2 regions of the Allofournierella massiliensis genome follow, and region 2 is predicted to be linked to the other one. Evidence: riboswitches for the same ligand, from Rfam matches in the RefSeq annotation. Region 2 holds a riboswitch; the other holds the start of a gene.
The links. Region 2 has a riboswitch for cobalamin ahead of ACESYO_RS03225 (cobyrinate a,c-diamide synthase). Riboswitches for the same ligand answer to the same signal wherever they lie in the genome.
Positions count from the first base shown of each region.

Region 1: linked by a shared signal. The riboswitch ahead of ACESYO_RS07805 (ABC transporter substrate-binding protein) and the one ahead of ACESYO_RS03225 (cobyrinate a,c-diamide synthase) in region 2 are both predicted to bind cobalamin.

Region 1 is NZ_CAXSWZ010000011.1:95,900-100,282, forward strand. It holds gene ACESYO_RS07795 (AtpZ/AtpI family protein) at 1-240, opposite strand, end outside; gene ACESYO_RS07800 (glycosyltransferase family 2 protein) at 479-1,426, shown strand; cobalamin riboswitch at 1,480-1,673, shown strand; gene ACESYO_RS07805 (ABC transporter substrate-binding protein) at 1,901-2,893, shown strand; gene ACESYO_RS07810 (FecCD family ABC transporter permease) at 2,890-3,924, shown strand; gene ACESYO_RS07815 (ABC transporter ATP-binding protein) at 3,924-4,383, shown strand, end outside.
Region 2 is NZ_CAXSWZ010000004.1:10,730-15,112, reverse strand. It holds gene cobT (nicotinate-nucleotide--dimethylbenzimidazole phosphoribosyltransferase) at 1-819, opposite strand, end outside; gene ACESYO_RS03225 (cobyrinate a,c-diamide synthase) at 816-2,183, opposite strand; cobalamin riboswitch at 2,361-2,562, opposite strand; gene ACESYO_RS03220 (oligosaccharide flippase family protein) at 2,613-4,157, opposite strand; gene ACESYO_RS03215 (purine-nucleoside phosphorylase) at 4,355-4,383, shown strand, end outside.

The DNA of each region.
Region 1 (4,383 bases), on a different contig from region 2:
CGCCGGCGGCGCTTTTTTATGGGCAGCCTTGCGCTGCATCAGGCAATAAAAACCCCATGCACTGGCAACCGAACCGCCAAATCCCAGAACCAGTGCCGGCAGCATGATCCAGGCAGGCATGTCCATACGGGTCCAGAGCCACCAGGCCGCACCGGCACATAAAAAAGGAGGCGCTGCCAGTGAAATTCCCAATTGAGTCAGCCAGGCAAGATCCTGCATAATCTTCATCCAGCTTTTCACCGCGCCGCTCCTTTCGCCGGTCCTTTATTGCAAATCCGGCACACAATCGTATAACATAGTATACCAAAAAGCTCGCACAAGAACAATCGTTTTTTGCTTTCTTCTATAAAATGTTTCATCCAACTTGCATGTTTTTTCATGCAGGTTTTGCAGGGTTTGTTCTTTTGTTCGCGGTGTGCTATAATAGAAAACACCCGTGCCTCAGCAAACGGGTTTTCTCGAGAAAGGCGGTAGTCGCATGCTTGTCTCCATCATCGTTCCCTGCTATAACGAGCAGGAATCTCTGCCGCTGTTTTACAGGGAGATCACCCGGGTAGCCGGGGAAATGAAGGAAAGCCACAACGCGGATTTTGAGTTCATTTTTGTGGACGACGGCTCCAAAGACAATACCCTGGCCATTGCCCGTGAGCTTCACAAGCAGGATAAGCGGGTGCGCTACATCAGCTTTTCCCGCAACTTCGGCAAGGAGGCGGGCATTCTGGCCGGCCTGCAGGCCGCAAAGGGCGATTATGTGGCCATGATGGACGCGGATCTTCAGGATCCGCCGACCCTGCTGCCCCAAATGCTGGACGCCCTTCTGCTTGAGGATTACGACTGCGCCGCCACCCGGCGCACCAACCGCAAGGGCGAGCCGCCCATCCGCAGCTTTTTCGCCCGGATGTTCTACAAACTCATCAACAAGATGAGCGACGCGGACATTGTGGACGGCGCACGGGACTACCGGCTGATGCGCCGCAGAATGGTGGACGCCATCCTCTCCATGCCGGAATATAACCGGTTCTCCAAGGGCATCTTCGGCTGGGTGGGCTTCAAGACCAAATGGCTCGAGTATGTGAACGTGGAACGGGTGGCCGGCGAAACCAAGTGGAATTTCTGGAAGCTGTTTCTTTATTCGCTGGAAGGCATCATCGGCTTTTCCACCGCCCCGCTGGCCATTGCCAGCCTGATGGGCATGTTCTTCTGCCTGCTGGCCTTTATCATGATCATTGTGATCATCGTGCGCACCCTTCTGTTCGGCGATCCCACCAGCGGATGGCCCAGCATGGTGTGTATCATCTTTCTGTGCAGCGGCGTGCAGCTGTTCTGCATGGGTGTTCTGGGCCAGTATCTGGCAAAAACCTATCTGGAAACCAAGCACCGCCCGGTGTACATCACCCGGGAAACCGAAGAGGATCTGGATGACTGACTTTTTGTTTGCCAGCCGCCGGGCCTGATCTGTTTGCTTTTCTGACTTTCTTATATAAAAACCGAACGGCAGGTGTTCAGCCTGTCTGAATGAAAAGGGAAACGGGTAATCAATCCCGTGCGGGACCGCCGCCGTGTGGGCCAGCGCCCCGGCCATCTGCCACTGTTCCAATGGGAATGGGAAGGCCGGTCGGGTGCGCGCTTTAACGCCCACGAGCCGGAAGACCTGCCTGCCGTTCGCATCCGCACCAGTAAACTTCTTTCTGGCGCGGAACCCCGCTTCGTGGACGGACCAAACACGCGGCAGGGCGGCAGTCTGGCCTGGGGGCAGTGCGCCTCACGGGGTCTTTTCTGTCGTGCCTGTTTTGCCGCAGCTGCGCCGCTCCGCCTTGCCGGGGCGGCGCTTCTTTGTTCTTTGCGGCAATCCGGCCGCATGGAAATACATCCCCCATAAACCATTTCAGGAGGAACATTTATGAAACGTATTCTTTCCGCACTTGTCGCCGCGGCTCTGGCTTTCAGCATGGCTGCCTGCTCCGCACCGGCTGCCAGCACATCCGCGTCGGTTTCTTCCACCGCCGCATCTTCCGCTTCGACAGGCGCTTCCAGCGAAACCGCTGCGGTGGCCAAGCCCACCGAGGATCGCAGCGGCGCTGCCATTACCCTGCCGGACAATGTGGAGACTGTGATCTCCATGGCTCCCTCCATCACCCAAACCCTGATGGATCTGGGCTGCACCGATCAGATCATTGCTCTGGACGCCAACAGTGCCAAGATGGAAAATGCCCCTCAGGGCCTGCCCGTTTTTGACATGATGACCCCGGATGCCGAGCAGATGGCCACCCTGGTTCCGGATGTGATCTTTGTGTCCTCCATCAGCTCCTCCGGCGGCGAGGATCCCTTCCAGCCTCTGCAGGAGCTGGGCGCCACCGTGGTCTGCATCCCCACCAGCTCCTCCATTGAGGACATTTACGAGGACGTGACCTTCCTGGGCCAGGTCATGGGAAAAACCGAGCGCGCTGACGAAATCAACCAGAACTTGAAGGCCGAGATCGACCGGATTGCCGCACTGGGCGCCTCCATCCCCGAGGATCAGCGCAAAACCGTTTACTTTGAGATTTCCGCTGCTCCCTCTGCCTACAGCACCGGCTCCGGCACCTACATGGACGAGATGATCAGCCTGATCGGCGCCAATAACATGATGGCCGACAAGGCCGAGGGCTGGACCAGTGTGGACAGTGAAGTAGTCGTGAGCGGCAACCCGGACGTGATTCTCACCAATGTGGACTACATCGAAGATCCCGTGGGCGAAATCAAAAGCCGTGAAGGCTGGGAAGCTGTGACCGCCGTAAAGAACGGCGACGTATACCAGATTGACAAGCAGTCCTCCTCTCTGCCCAACGAGAACATCGTGAGCGCTCTGGAAGAGATGGGCAAGGCCGTTTATCCGGAGGTATTCGGCGAATGAGCCGTTTTTCCCGCCCGGGGCGGTTCGGCCTGTTGTGCCTGGCCGCGCTGGCTGCGGTGATTCTGGGCATCGGTGTGGGCAGCGTGCCCATCTCCCCTGTTGAAATTCTGCAGGTTCTCGCCAACAAACTGTGGGGCGCCGCACTGCCGGACCAGATGAATCCGGTGATCCCGGGGCTTGTGTGGAGCATCCGCCTGCCCCGGGTGCTGCTGGCTTTCTGTGTGGGCGCTTCGCTGGCGGTAAGCGGCGCGGTGATGCAGTCTCTTCTGCAAAACCCGCTGGCTTCCTCCTACGGTCTCGGCGTCTCCTCCGGTGCAGGACTGGGCGCGGCGGTCCTCATCGTCACCGGCGTGGCCGACAGCGCTGCCGGAACCTTTCTGCTGCCGGCGGTCTGCCTGTGCTGCGGTCTGGCTACCATGGGCGGCGCGCTGGCCATCTCCACCCGGCTGGACCGGAATCTTTCCAACAACACCATCATTCTCATCGGCATGGTGCTGTCGCTTTTTCTCAATGCCATCATGACCACCCTCTCCACCGCCAACCCGGACTACACCCAGCGCATCACCCTGTGGCAGCTGGGCAGCCTTTCCATGAAAACCTGGAAACAGTTGGGTCCGGTGGCGCTGGCAGCGCTGGTGTGCATTCTGGCCTTCTGGCGGTTGGCTTCGGAACTGGATCTGCTCAGCTTCGGGGAAGAACAGGCCTCCGCCATGGGGCTGGAGCGCAAACGGGTCAAGTGGATTCTGGTTCTGCTGGTGGCACTACTCACCGGCACCGCTGTTGCCTTTGTGGGCGTAATCGGCTTTGTGGATCTGGTTGCTCCCCACATTGTGCGGCGGATCTTCGGGCCCTCTCACCGGATGCTGATCCCGGCCTGTGCCATATTCGGCGGAGGTTTTTTGTCCCTGTGCGATCTGGCCGCCCGGACTCTGGCCTCTCCCTCCGAGATTCCCATCGGATCCATTACGGCCCTGATCGGCGCACCCTTTTTTCTGTATATCTTTTTCTCCAGCCGAAAGGAGGCCCGCTGATGCTGCACGCCGAACACATCACCTGTGGCTATGGGGGCAAGCCTGTGGTACGGGATCTTTCCTTTTCGGCCCATCGCGGCCAGATTCTCTGCATTCTGGGCGCAAATGGCTGCGGCAAGACCACTCTGCTGCGTGCGGTGGCCGGTCTGCTGCCCAGTACCGGAAGCATCCGTGCAGCAGGGCTGGATCTGCGCACTGCGCCCCGCCGCCAGGTGGCGCAGACGGTTGCTTTTCTCAGTCAGATATCCAATCTGTATTTTTCTTATACAGTATATCAGACTGTAGAAATGGGACGGTATGCGCACCGCTCTTCCGGCTTTTTGGGCGGCGCTTCTGCCGGTGACGGCGAGATGGTGCGCGCCTGCCTGGAGCAGACCGGCCTCTGGGAGATGCGGAATCAGCCCATCACCGCCCTGTCCGGCGGTCAGCTGCAGCGGGTTTTTCTGGCCCGGGTATTTG
Region 2 (4,383 bases):
CGCCAGCAGGGCCGCCGCCGCACTGATGACGCCATCCATGAGCACCGGCACCCCGAAGGCCGCGCCGCCTAAAAATGCGCCGCACATGCCCGCAATATCAAAGCCGCCCAGCTTGGCCAGCACGTCCAGCGGATCCGCCGGGTTCGGCTGATTGATCTGGATAGCCCGGCAGATGGCCGCCTTTTTGCGAGCAAGCCCCTCGTCGGAAAGACCAGCTCCCCGGCCCGTGATGGCCTCCGGCTCACAGCCCAGCAGCACACTGGCCACCGCGCTGGCGGTGGTGGTGTTGCCGATACCCATTTCCCCGGTGGCCAGAAGGCTCACGCCCTGCTCCTTGCAGTCCTTCACCAGCAGCGCCCCGGCCAGAATGGCCTGCTCAGCCTGCTCGCGGGTCATGGCCGGGCCTTTCGAAATATCTCCGGTGCCGTTGGCCACCCGCCGGTTCAGCACACCGGGCTGCGGAGTAAAATCCCTGATACCCATATCCACCGGAATCAGATTACAGTTCGCCCGCCGGGCCATTCGGCAGGCAGGGGTGGTGCCTTCCGCAAATCCGCGGGCCACCATGGCCGTCACCTCGCTGCCGGTCTGGGTAATCCCCTGGGCTACCACGCCGTTGTCCGCGCAGAAAATCAGCAGGGCTTTTTTGTTCAGATCAATGTCCGCCGAGCCGGTGACCGATGCGATCTGGCACAGCGCATCCTCCAGAAGGCCCAGGCTGCCCAGCGGCTTTGCGCAGGTGTTCCAGCGACGGCGAGTTTCCTGCTCTGCCGCTTCGTTTTTCGGCTCGATCTGTTCCAGCAATTGTGCCAGTGTCACGCCTGCTCCTCCTCTCGCTGTGCATATTCCTTTGCCGCTGCCGCAAAACGCTCGGCCAGCGGCAGATCTCCCGCAAGATACAGGTGCGGGAATCCGGCATACAGACTCTGGGTGGCAAAACAGCAGTTCCACTGCTTGCCGCCGGAGGTCTTTTCCGCTTGCAGGGCCGCGCCGTTCTCGGTGCTGTCCCAGCAATGGAACTCGTGGGCGTTGGTGGTCTCGCCGGTGCGCAGCAGCATGCTGTCGCTCTGCGCGGCCAACCGGTTGTAGCCGAATCGCACCAGTCCGCCGGTCTTGTGCCCCTCGCCGGGCAGCACCCCGACCATGGGCCAGACCTCCCCGTTCGCATCCTCCAGACTCTGGCCCAGATACAAAAAGCCGCCGCACTCCGCCACGGTGGGCATTCCCTGCTCCACCGCCGCCCGGATGGCGTGCCGCATGGGGTGGTTTTCACTGAGTGACTTGGCGTGCAGCTCCGGGTAACCGCCGCCCAGATAAAGCCCTGCCGCTTCGGCCGGGAGCGCAGCATCGTGCAGCGGGCTGAAATAGCGCAATTGTGCCCCGGCCCGGCGCAGGGCATCCAGACTTTCCTCATAATAGAACTGGAAGGCTTCGTCCCGCGCCACGGCGATCACCGAGCCATTCTCGCAGGACTGCTCCGTGGCCGCGGGCTCCGGCTGCCGCCCGGTCTGGTAAACCGCGAGAAAGCGGGGCCAGTCCAGCGTGGTTTCCAGACAGGCAGCAATGGCCCGCACCCGCTGGGCAAGATCTTCCACCTCGCCGACGGTGACCAGACCCAGATGCCGGCTGGACAGAGACGCCTGCTCCAGCTCAGGCAGATAGCCCAGCACTGGCACGCCGGTCTCCTCTTCCAGCATGGGCTTGAGTGCGGCATACAATCCGGCGCTGCACCGATTCAAAAACAGGCCCCTGATGCGGCTGTCCTTCCGGAAGGAGAGCATCCCCTTCACCTGAGCCGCCAGTGTCAGGCTGGAGCCGTAGGGATGCAGCACCAGTAGAACCGGCAGCTCCAGCAGGCGGGCCACATCCCAGGCGCTTGCCCTGTCGCCGCCGAAGGTCATGCCGTCGTAAAAGCCCATCACGCCCTCGCACACCGCCGCGCCGCAGCCTGCCGTGTGGCGGCGGTACAGCTCGCGCATCCGCTCTTCCCCGGCTAGAAACACATCCAGATTCCGGCTGGGCACCTGCAGAACCGAGCGGTGGAACATGGGGTCGATGTAATCCGGCCCGCACTTGAAGGCCGCGGGGGCCAGGCCTCGGTCTTTCAGCGCCTGCAGCAGGCCGCAGGTGACGGAAGTTTTGCCGCTGCCGGAAGCCGGGGCGGCGATCATCACTTCGAGCATTGCTCCTCCTTATCCAAACAGCGGGCTTTGCCGCCGCACAAAGAAAAAGGCCCTTCCTGCCTTGCCGAATAGCAAAGCAAAGAAAGGCCCGGAAACGTACAACACACATCGGCTCAGCAGCCGATGCTTTGCCCTGCGCACGTTTGGTCCGTCCGGCGCGGGGGTTCCTGCCTTTGGCAGTGATTCGTCCGTCGGGCAGGTCTTCCGGCTCAGGCCTTGCGCGCACCGGCAGCGCCTTCCCGGGAAATAATCTTCCCAGTGGCTTTTTCTGCCGGAACTCAGCCTTTACGGCGGCGGTCCCGCATGGGCATTGCACCCATTTCCCTATTCTCCCGGCCAGCCTCTTACGGCTCCGGGCACCCGGCGGCGATTTAACCTATACACTATACCATAAAATCAGCTGTTTGTATAGGCAAAACGCCCATAAATTCAGGCGGCGCTGCCTGCGGGCTTCCGCCGGGCCAAAATGGCCTGCACCGCATCCCACAGGCCAAAACGCAGCATCAAAAGGCAGTAAAGCCCGCCGGTGACCGTGCAGCCCAGCAGCAGCTGCTGCCAGTCGCCACTCACTCCCATCAGACGCAGGGCCCCCTGCCCCAGAACCGCCGAGATCAGGAAAATCAGCGTGGGCTGCACAAACCACCTATACCAGCGGGTGCGGATGCGGGCCACCTTTTCAATGCGGAAGATATTCAGCAGTGCGGACAGCACGTTGGAACAGATCATCACAAACAGAAAGCCCTTCATGCCCATGCGCGGCATGAGCAGAATCACCAGAGCGATGCGGATGAGGGAATCCCAGATGCTGTAACGGAAGGTAGCCACCTCCTCGCCCAGGCCTTTCAGAATGGAATCGCCCATGGCATCCAGATACATGCCCGGCAGCACCGGAGCCAGAACTGCCAGATAAAAGCCGATGGTCTCGTCGTGGTAGAGAATCCGGCCCAGCGGATAAGCGTACAGGGCAATCAATCCCCCGGCCAGCACCGAAAAGGTGGTGGTGAACAGCATGATGCGCCCCACCAGCGTTTCCAATGTTTTCTGCCGCCCCAGAATGTGCGCCTCAGTAACCTCCGGCATCAGCAGGGTGGCCAGTGGGGTGAGGAAGGAAAACGGAAACAGCAGTATCGGCATGGCCATCCCCTTAAGCGCGCCGAACTGAGCCAGCGACTCCTCCCGGCTGCCCAGAAAGGCCAGCAGGCAGGCGGGAACCAGCGTGTTTTCCACCGTGTGGAGGGCACTGTCCAGGCAGCGGCCTCCTTCCACCGGGGCCAGAATGCGCCAGATTCGCCCTGAGGTGCCCCTGGGCACCTGAGCCGAGGCATCGCCGAAGGTCCGGTTCAGATCCCGCCGGTAGTACCACATCACCAGCAGTGTGGAGGCCACCTCGCTGACCATGCTGCCTACCAGCACCGCAGCGCAGGCGTATTGCACGCCTTTCTGCACCGCGCCGGGAAGAATCAGCAGTACCAAAGCAATGCGAATGATCTGTTCGAAGATCTGGCTGACCACATTGGGGCCCACCTTGCGGCGGGCAAAGAAGTACCCCCGAGCCGCCGAGCCCACCGCCATGAAGGGTAAACTGGGCGCCAGCAGTGCCAGCGAGGGCGCTGCCCGTATATCCCCCAACCAATAGCGGGCGGCAGGCCAGGCCAGTACCAGCTGCACCACCCCTGCAGCGAAACCAAAGGCTAAGGCAAGCGCCATCACCCGGCCCAGAACTCCTTTTGCCCGGCCAGGCTGCGGGCGGGCCAATTCCTCTGCTGCCAATCGGGTGGCAGCTACCGAAACACCCGCGGTGGCCACCGTGATGCACAGGCTGTAAAGCGTGAAGATCAGCTGATACAGCCCCATTCCCTCGGCCCCAATGCGTGCGGCAATGTATACCCGGAAAAACATGCCCGCCGCCCGCAGCCCCAACCCGGTAACGGTGAGAATCGCCACATTTTTTAAATAGGTTTTCAGTCTGCCCATGGGCCCACCCTTTCTTTTGGCACAAGCCGTCTGGTTTATGGGTATGCTTTGGGGCGGTTCTGTATGCCCAGCACAGGGCTGCTTTCTTTGGTTTGTTGGCAGCTTCTTTTCTTTTGTTGACAGGTGTGGTAAAATCATTAGCGGACACTTTCACTTTGCCCGTTCACATTTGGCAGCGGGCCGCAGGAGGATTTACAATGATGATGGAAACCATTCAGCAGGCGGC